One region of the Priestia sp. Y58 genome, then DNA from elsewhere that is predicted to be linked to it. Evidence: riboswitches for the same ligand, from Rfam matches in the RefSeq annotation. Region 1 holds a riboswitch; each other region holds the start of a gene.
What was found. A riboswitch is a leader RNA that binds a small molecule or an ion and turns the genes downstream of it on or off. The one in region 1 is predicted to bind S-adenosylmethionine.
Positions count from the first base shown of each region.

Region 1 (3,280 bases):
CGAAATAATAGCCATTCCATCATAAAAAAACCTCCAGTGATTAGTCATAGCCACAGTATGACCATTTTTCACTGAAGGTATAAGATATCTTTATCTTTTTACTTCGTAATATTCAATCCATTCTTTGTCTGGACCGTAGAAAAATAAGTATCTTGCTCCATTTGGCAAAGTTACAATGTTTTCTTCCACAAATGAAACGCCTGCTGATTTTAAACGCTCAAACTCCTCTTCAATTCCATCTACTGCTAGCGCGAAATGATGTACTTTACCTTCGTTAGGTAAGCTTGAGTTATACCCTTGAATTAACTCTACGATTACATTGCCTTCTAAACCTAGAAAAGCTAGCTTCAAAGATGGATCGGTATGTGGTAGTGTTTCGATGAGCTCTAATCCCACTTTTTGCGTATAGAACTCAATAGATTCTTCTATATCCTTTACTTGAACGCCTACATGTTCAAATTTTAAAATTGTCATATGCATCACCCGTATCTATAGTATGTAAAAACTATGAAATATATTAAAGAGAAAGGATATAGAAGTCAAGATAGGGCTGCTTATCAGGAAAGGGCTCTTAAATCATATTTTTGCTGGAGTGAATAGGGTAGAGGCTTCCATCAAGAGCAAACGAAATTTTGCCTGTTTCTTCAGATACAACTAAAATTAATGCATCCGATTTTTCCGACATTCCAATGGCTGCACGGTGACGTGTTCCCAATTTTTTGGTCGTTGAAATAATAGACGAGAGAGGTAAAACATTAGCAGCTGAGATAAGCTGATTATTTCTAATTAGGACGGCTCCGTCATGTAAGGGTGTCCCTGGATAGAACAGTGTTTCAACTAGCGTAGCGCTGACAGGAGCTTGAATAGGCATTCCTTTTTGAATAAGAGGGTCTACATTTTGTTCCCGTTCAATGACAATTAAAGCGCCGTGACGTTTCTCAGAAAGGTTATGAATAGCTAAGGACAGAGCAGCATATTCAAATGTATAAGGCGATAAGTAATGACGCAAGTAATAAGAGGCGGCCGTAGCTTGAACATCTTGAAATAACCTTCTCATCTCCTCAAAATCACATAGGATACAATGATCACTCGTGTCTAAATGTTTAATTAAATTAGAGGCTTCAGTTGAAATTTGCTGTAAATATGTTCGCACATTATTTTTAATTGTATCGTCTAATTGAAAAGGTTGTCTCTCCATCTTATATAGCTCCTATCTGTCAGTCAGTGTTATCTGTAATGTGTGCTAATGTGGGTGAATTATCCGTAAAGCTTATAAATCCCTTATTAATTTTATAGGGAGGTTTTGTGTTTTATTTAGCAAGAGAATATAAAAAGTTGGAGAAAAAAGAAAGCGTTTTATAAACTGGTATGTTCACATTTGGTTTAAATTTACATATGTTGTTTTAAATAAAAGTATAGATATTTCTGTGAATTTAAAGTATAGTTTTCTTATCGGATATATGATTTTTAATGTTGACAAATATTCTAAATATGCTAAAATTTTTAAAAAATGCTTATCAAGAGTGGTGGAGGGATCTGGCCCGCTGAACCCCGGCAACCTGCTTAGCAAGGTGCTAACTCCAGCAAAGTGTGTATCATTTTGAAAGATAAGGTGAAAATTTATTGCCTACCCAGTCTTTCAATATGGAAGACTTTTTATTTTGATATAGCGCAAGCGATAATTTAAGGAAGGACATTAATGACTGTAACCCCCGACTTAAAACAAATCTTTGAGCACGTGGAAGCAAAGTAAGAATTAAATAGTTTCGCTGACTAGACACACTAGAGGCGGTTTTATCCAATTCTAGTGGGTAAAACCGTCTTTTTTTATTGGATAACGCGGATAACTAAGAATTGGAGTGAAGAAAATGGCAGACTTATATACGTACGAAAACTGGAGTGATACATTTCCAGAGTTCGACAGTGAAGACGAAACAAAAGGAGCCCTTTCAGCATTGCAGTGGGCGTATGATACCTACGGAGATTCAATTATTTATGCATCAAGCTTTGGTATTGAAGGGATCGTGTTAATTGATTTAATTTCAAAAGTGAAAAAAGATGCTGAAATTGTCTTTTTAGATACGGGCGTTCATTTTAAAGAAACATATGAAGTAATTGATGCAATTAAAGAACGCTTTCCTGATTTGCGTATTCATATGAAAAAACCGGATTTAACGCTTGCAGAACAAGCTGAGAAACATGGAGATGAGCTTTGGAAGAGTCAGCCTAACTTATGCTGTCAAATTCGAAAAATCATCCCGTTAAGGGAATCTCTTGCTCCTTATGATGCGTGGATTTCTGGTTTGAGACGCGAGCAGTCTGAATCTCGTGCCAACACGAATTATTTTAATAAAGATGAGAAATTCAAGAAAGTGAAAGTCTGCCCGTTAATTCATTGGTCTTGGAAAGAAGTTTGGCGCTATGTGTATAAGCATGATTTACCATATAACAAACTTCATGATCAAGGCTACCCAAGCATCGGCTGTGAGCCCTGTACCGCACCTGCCTACAATGTAGACGATTTACGTTCAGGAAGATGGGCAGGTACACAAAAAGTTGAATGCGGATTACACGAATCTTAAATACGAAAGAGCTGAATAAATGATGCTTTTATATGTTGCCTTTATCATTGCGCTTTTTTTTGCAATGAATATTGGGGCAAGCGGTGCAGCAGCAGCTATGGGCGTTTCATACGGCTCCGGTGCGATTAAAAAGCGAAGAGTAGCCCTGTTCATCTGTGCTGTAGGTATTGTGCTCGGAGCCATTATCGGGGGCGGCGAGGTGGTAAAAACCATCAGTTCAGGTATCATACCTGAAAAATTGCTGTCAGTAGAATTAGTTATTATCATTCTGGCTGCTGCAACGCTGTCACTCTTTTTCGCGAATTTAATTGGTATCCCTCTATCAACAAGTGAAGTAACGGTTGGTTCAGTTGTTGGAGTAGGAGTAGCTTATCAATCTCTGTATGTGGAAAAACTTTTAGTTATCATGTCTTTTTGGATTATTGTTCCGCTGGTTTCATTTGTTATTGCTTTTTTGATTGGAAAAGTGATAAAACGCAGAGCGCATAAAAAAGAAGTAGAGGGAAAATGGAAAAGAGTTTTAACGATTTTAGTTATAGCCACGGGATTCTTTGAAGCCTTCTCAGCTGGAATGAATAACGTGGCAAATGCTGTCGGTCCTCTAGTAGGAGCTGGATTAATGGATGCCACAACGGGTGTCATAGCAGGAGGATTGGCTGTGGCGCTTGGAGCCCTTTTACTAGGAGGCAGAGTTATTG
Region 1 covers NZ_JAKWFL010000006.1:7,858-11,137, reverse strand. The annotation lists gene MMB68_RS18065 (potassium channel family protein) at 1-23, opposite strand, end outside; gene MMB68_RS18060 (VOC family protein) at 91-474, opposite strand; gene cdaS (sporulation-specific diadenylate cyclase CdaS) at 572-1,198, opposite strand; SAM riboswitch class I at 1,512-1,614, shown strand; gene MMB68_RS18050 (phosphoadenylyl-sulfate reductase) at 1,869-2,582, shown strand; gene MMB68_RS18045 (inorganic phosphate transporter) at 2,602-3,280, shown strand, end outside.

Region 2 (3,280 bases), on a different contig from region 1:
ATAAGACAACGGCAGAGTGCGGAACTTGAACTGAATACTCTTCTTTTAAATCTTTTTGTATCAGCACCGTAGGAGGTGGACTTGTTTCATCTCTTACTTTTTCGCAAAAATCAACGTTTAATTCTATTTCTTTTGTTAAATAAGAAGCTAGTAAATTAGCATTTAAACCAGCTAGCGGTTCCCCTACATGAGTTTCTTTTCCATAACACAAAAAGCTTGGCATGATTTTCCCAATCGATCCTGAGTACACGTAGTTCGTTTGATCTCCAGGATAGCGGCTGAACACTGGTTCTGCATTCAGCATGAGAGAAAAATCCAGCTTATGTTTGCGGGCAATCTCTAAAAGAACAGGCACTGCTTTTCTCATCCCAAGCGAATTTACTTCTTCATCCGGCACCGACAGCAGCAGGATGTTTCCGTCAAACTCTCCGTTGCACGCTCGTTCAACCATACTGATATGCAAGGCAATGCCTGCTTTCATGTCCATCGTTCCTCGGCCAAAAAGCCAGTCTCCTTTTATCATATCTTTTTGTACGTGTGCCGGAACTTGTTCCATATGGTTATAAAAAGTACTCGTTAATGTATCAGCGTGAAAAGCATCCTTTTTCCACTGTCCATAATCTTGTACATCCACTACATCGTAATGACTTACTAATACAACTGTTTTATTCGTATTTTTCCCTTGAACAAAAGCTGTGACAATTGATCGCCCGTCTCCTGTTGAATGAAGCTCGACCTGCTCGTTTTTTTGAAAGTAAGGCAGCTTCAATAAATACGACGCTATCGATTCAGCCATTTCCACTTCTGCCATCGTTCCTGTCACGCTAGGTATAGAAACCAATTCGCTTACAAGCTTTTTTAACTGTTCTTTTGTTTGATACAAAGATGTTTTGTTCGACATACCCTTCATCTCTTTCCTTTTTCTAAATTTTCTATCAAACAAAACCATTCGTCAATCCCTTTGACAGAGACCCTTTCATTCTATCCCTATGTATCATAGTATGGCGCTGCCTTTACGCACATGATAAAAAAAGAGTGCGCGGCTAGGGATAGCACCGCACACTCTTTTTTTACTTTTCGTCATCTTCTAAAAAGTCTAGGATACGATCAATAAGCTGTTCGCTTCCTGCATCGTTTCCGTGTTCAAGAGACATTTCCATTTCAATGCTCCTTTCATAAAATATTCTTGTTTTATAACATACCACAATTCATTTCGAATGTAACCTTTAATTTGTGTAAAAATTTCGACAATTTATGATTAATCTTAAAACCTAGTGAATATTGATTATACCCACCAGATTCTTTGCTTGTCAAAAACCATGCTTTCTATTTAAAAATACTTAAAAAATAGAGGCGCGAGCAGACTTCTTCTATAAAAGACAGCCTACTCGCTCAAGTTTGGAACAGCATGATGAATAAATTTCTAGTTCATTTGCTTTTTGTACATCTTTAATATCTATGCCTACAGCATATGTACGAACATGGTTTTCGACCACAATTTCATAAAATGTTTCTAACTCACGATAAGCTACTTGATAATGCTTTCCTAATAATTTCACCGCTTCCTTTAATGCTTTCTCTCCTGTATGTGCTGCAACTGCTGTATGACTCATAAAACCCTCTCCTTTTAGAAAAATAAAAAAAACTCATTTTGCTTTGATGCAAAATGAGTTTTTCACCCGTTTTATCACCCAAAGCACATGCTTTGCTGGTAGGAGCACCTTACATTCGTAGGTTGCTGTGGAGTCAAAGAGCCAGATCTCTCGTCCACTCGTGATAACTTTTTTAATTTAAAATTTATTTTATCAAACAATTTCATCCGCGTAAATAGAAAAATAAAAATATTTTAATTTTTTAGGTAATGGAATGAATTCAAAAAATGAAAGCTTAGATTAGCAAAATACGCAGCTGCTACAAGCAATGCCTCTTCATTTAATGAAAAAGAAGGATGGTGCCATTCATATTCTCCAGCTGTACCCATCCATACAAAAAATCCTGGTACATGCTGCTGATATACGGCAAAATCTTCTCCTCCAGGCGATTGTTCAGCTTCTACGACTTGATAACTAAGATCCTCCGCCGCTTTAATAGCCAGTTTTTCCAGCGTATCATCATTGTTTACTACAGGAAGATATGGATACCATTTAACGTCTACTGAAGCCCCGAAAGCTGCGCCGATCCCTTCAGCAGTTCGTTTCATAAGAGCCGGTATTTTTTCTCTCGCTTCTTCTTGAAAGGTACGCACCGTTCCTTCAAGCGTTACTTTGTCAGGAATGATGTTCCACGAGCTCCCTCCATGGATTTGAGTTATGCTGACAACAACATTTTGAAAGGGGCTGAGATTACGGCTGACAATGGTTTGTAAACTAGTAACAATTTGACCAGCAGCAGCAATCGGATCTATTGTTTTTTCAGGAATACCCGCGTGACCTCCTACTCCTTTGACGTCAATTTCAAAACGATCAACACTTGCCATTAAAGGTCCCGGTTTGATACCAATGGTTCCTACAGGAAGATCCGGTTTGTTATGCATCCCAAATATCGCTTCCACTCCTTCGAGCACACCTTTTTCAACTAGCATTTTTGCTCCAGAAGCCGTTTCTTCAGCTGGTTGAAAGATAAATCGAACCGTGCCGCAAAGCTCCTTCTGACGCTCTTTGAGAAGAATGGCTGCTCCGATTATAGAAGCCGTGTGAAAGTCATGGCCGCATGCGTGCATAACACCGTTCACTTCAGAAGCAAAGGGCAGATTGGTTTTTTCTTCAATTGGCAGCGCATCAATATCAGCTCGAATAGCGATAGTAGGTCCCGGCTTTCCTCCCACAATTTCTGCTACTGCTCCTACGTCTAATTGGAATTCATCCGCTATAGAAATATCATAGTGTTTTAACCACTTTTTAATACGTTTAGTTGTTTCATATTCTTTCATTGAAAGTTCTGGAAACCGGTGCAGCTCACGGCGTATGTCTATTAGCTTATTTAGTAGTAATTGATCTGTCATCTTTATCACTCTTTCACATGTCTTAATTTGGATCACTTCTCTATCTTTTACGACAAAGAATGTACCTCGTTGAATTTTTTATAAAGAAATACAGTCGTATAACCTTCTGCAAGGTGCTTTTCTTTAGCTTGAACATATCCTTTTCGTTCATACATCTCAACTAACCAAGGATGTTCTTTTGCTGTTCCTAAAGACACACCTGGTGATTTAAACATATTTTTTATTATCTCTTCCTCTACTAGATGCAGCAGCTTAGATCCAACGCCTTTACTGGCAAAC
Region 2 covers NZ_JAKWFL010000004.1:191,516-194,795, reverse strand. The annotation lists gene MMB68_RS14265 (M20/M25/M40 family metallo-hydrolase) at 1-901, opposite strand, end outside; gene MMB68_RS14260 (hypothetical protein) at 1,371-1,613, opposite strand; SAM riboswitch class I at 1,682-1,783, opposite strand; gene MMB68_RS14255 (amidohydrolase) at 1,847-3,001, opposite strand; gene MMB68_RS14250 (GNAT family N-acetyltransferase) at 3,049-3,280, opposite strand, start outside.
Region 2: linked by a shared signal. The riboswitch ahead of MMB68_RS14260 (hypothetical protein) and the one ahead of MMB68_RS18050 (phosphoadenylyl-sulfate reductase) in region 1 are both predicted to bind S-adenosylmethionine.

Region 3 (3,280 bases), on a different contig from region 1:
GGCCACTGAGCGACAACAAACAAGACTTCTGCTCCGCTGCTAGTATGAACCCGAATCCATTCTGGAAAACGAATATCGTAACAAATAACTCCTGCGCATAGTGACTGTTCAAGTGTAAAAAGATTTTTTGCCGTTCCTGCTTCTAGATAGAGGTGCTCATCCATTAATTTAAACAAGTGCAGTTTACTGTATTGTGATACTTCACGACCTTTTCGGTCAAAAATATACATCGTATTCGTGACGCCTTGCTCTGTTTTTTTCGCGATCGAGCCTGCCACAATATTTACTTCGTTCGTTTTAGCAAACTGAGAGATTAATTGCTTGGCCTGCTGTCCTTCATCATCTGCAATTTCGTCTAGCCGCGTCAAATCATAAGCTGTATCCCATAGCTCAGGAAGCACCAGGATATCAGGGTTTTCTTTCAGAGCTTCTGTCATTTTTTGTTGAATATATTTTCGGTTTTTAGTTGGGTTTCCAAACGCAATATCAAGCTGCAAACACGTAATTTTTACACTCACTTTATCATCCGTCCTTTTTTAGTAGTTGAAAAAAATGACTTTACAAGTTGAGTATTACAATATATTATTTGTGACTAGAATTTCAAGAATTTTTTGAGAAGGTGTGCGATGATGAAACAATTTGAGCAATCGGAACTATTAAAAAGTTTACCAAAACAATTTTTTGCATCACTTGTAGGCAAGGTAGGAAAAGTAATGGCCCAAGGGCACGACGTTATTAACTTAGGGCAGGGAAATCCTGATCAGCCTACTCCTTCACATATTGTAGAAACACTGCAAAAAGCAAGCGCTAATCCTATACATCATAAATATTCTCCATTTCGGGGGCATCAGTTTTTGAAAGAGGCCGTTGCGACTTTTTATAAGCGAGAATACGGGGTTGATGTGGATCCCGAAAAAGAAGTAGCTATTTTGTTTGGCGGGAAGGGTGGACTTGTTGAAATCCCGCAGTGCTTATTAAACCCTGGAGATACGGTGCTGGTTCCGGATCCTGGATATCCTGATTACTGGTCTGGAGTAGAGCTTGCAAAAGCCAAGATGGAAGTGATGCCGCTCACGGCTAAAAATCATTTTCTACCCGTATACGAAGAGATAAGTGAACGTGCTAAAGAACAGGCAAAGCTCATGTTTTTAAACTATCCCAATAATCCTACTGGTGCAGTGGCAACGGCAGAATTTTTTGAAGACACCGTGGCGTTTGCTGCCAAGCACGATATTTGTGTGGTACACGACTTTGCCTACGGAGCAATTGGATTTGATGGTAAAAAGCCAATCAGCTTTTTACAGACTCCTGGTGCAAAAGAGACGGGAATTGAAATTTATACTCTTTCTAAAACGTATAACATGGCGGGATGGCGAGTTGGATTTGCTGTAGGAAATGAAAGTGTAGTAGAAGCTATTAATCTTCTTCAAGATCATATGTATGTCAGTCTCTTTGGAGCGGTTCAAGAGGCAGCAGCCGCAGCTCTGTTAGAATCTCAACAATGTGTGAATGATTTAGTTAAGCGCTATGAATCTAGACGCAATACATTTATTCAAGGGCTTCGAGAAATTGGTTGGGACGTTACATCTCCAGCGGGCTCCTTTTTTGCATGGCTAAAAGTTCCTGGAGGATATACTTCTGAACAATTTTCAGATTTACTTCTTGAAAAAGCCCACGTTGTAGTGGCACCTGGAGTAGGCTTCGGAACATATGGTGAAGGCTATGTGCGCGTAGGACTGCTGACGGATGAAGAGCGCATGAGAGAAGCTGTATCTCGAATAAAAAAATTAAATTTATTTTAAAAACGCATTGACAATCCTTTTTGAGTTGGCTTAATATGTAAGAAGTTAACGAGATTAATAACCGATAAATCCTAGCGGTATTTTTTATTTAGTATATAATCTACGAATTCAATTTAAATAAATAGCAACTTTCTTATTAAGAGTAGGTGGAGGGACTAGCCCGATGAAGCCCGGCAACCGACTTAACGCATGTTAAGCACGGTGCTAATTCTTGCAGCAGCAGCTGAGAGATAAGAAGAGCAACGAAAGCCTCTTCTTAATCACAGAAGAGGTTTTTTTTATTAACGATATTAAACAGCAAGGGAGTTTTTAGCATAATGAGTGAAATCGTTGCAAGCTACTTACTACATGACAATAAAGGAAATTTTCATAAAAAAGCGGAAGGAATCGCTTTAGGACTAACCGTCGGCTCATGGACAGATCTGCCGCTTTTAGATCAGCAGCAGCTTCAAAAGCATAAAGGGCGCGTCGTGTCCGTAACGGAGCTTCAAGATTGCGAACGTGTTAACGGATATTTAGGCAGAGAGGTTAAGCAGGCTATTGTCAAAATTGCTTATCCAACTGCCAACTTTTCAAGAGATTTACCGGCTATTTTAGTTACTGTTTTCGGAAAACTATCACTTGATGGAAAAGTGAAATTATTAGACTTGGATTTTCCTGATGAATTATTAGCTGAATTCCCAGGACCGCGCTTTGGAATAGAAGGTATACGAGAGAAACTAGGCGTTTATGACCGTCCGCTTGTGATGAGTATTTTTAAAGGCGTGATTGGAAGAGACATGACGTACTTAACAACTCAGCTGCGTGAGCAAGCGCTTGGCGGAGTGGATTTGGTTAAAGACGACGAGATTTTGTTTGATAGTGAACGAACACCTTTTGAAGCTCGCGTTACAGAGGGAAAAAAAGTACTGAATGAAGTATACGAAAAAACGGGACACCGCACGCTGTATGCTGTTAATTTAACGGGACGAACGTTTGAATTAAAAGAAAAAGCGAGAAAAGCAGCTGAGCTAGGAGCCGATGCTCTTTTATTCAACGTATTTGCTTACGGATTAGACGTACTGCAGGCACTTCGAGAAGATGATGAAATTAACTTGCCGATTATGGCTCACCCAGCTGTTAGCGGAGCGCTTACGCCATCAGAGTTTTACGGTTTTTCAAATTCATTACTGCTTGGAAAGCTATTACGCTTAGCCGGAGCAGATTTTTCGCTATTTCCATCACCATACGGAAGCGTAGCGCTTTCTCTTGAAGACACGACAGGCATTGCCTACGAATTAACGCGTCCTGTGTACAAATATAAGCAGACTTTCCCGGTTCCTTCAGCAGGAATTCATCCTGGAATGGTACCGCAGCTTGTGAAGGACTTTGGAATCGACAGCATTATCAATGCAGGAGGCGGAGTTCACGGTCATCCAGACGGCGCTATCGGAGGAGGAAAGGCATTCCGTGCGGCGATAGATGCAGTACTCTCTCAT
Region 3 covers NZ_JAKWFL010000004.1:242,346-245,625, forward strand. The annotation lists gene MMB68_RS14505 (carbon-nitrogen family hydrolase) at 1-518, opposite strand, end outside; gene MMB68_RS14510 (pyridoxal phosphate-dependent aminotransferase) at 630-1,802, shown strand; SAM riboswitch class I at 1,933-2,039, shown strand; gene mtnW (2,3-diketo-5-methylthiopentyl-1-phosphate enolase) at 2,120-3,280, shown strand, end outside.
Region 3: linked by a shared signal. The riboswitch ahead of mtnW (2,3-diketo-5-methylthiopentyl-1-phosphate enolase) and the one ahead of MMB68_RS18050 (phosphoadenylyl-sulfate reductase) in region 1 are both predicted to bind S-adenosylmethionine.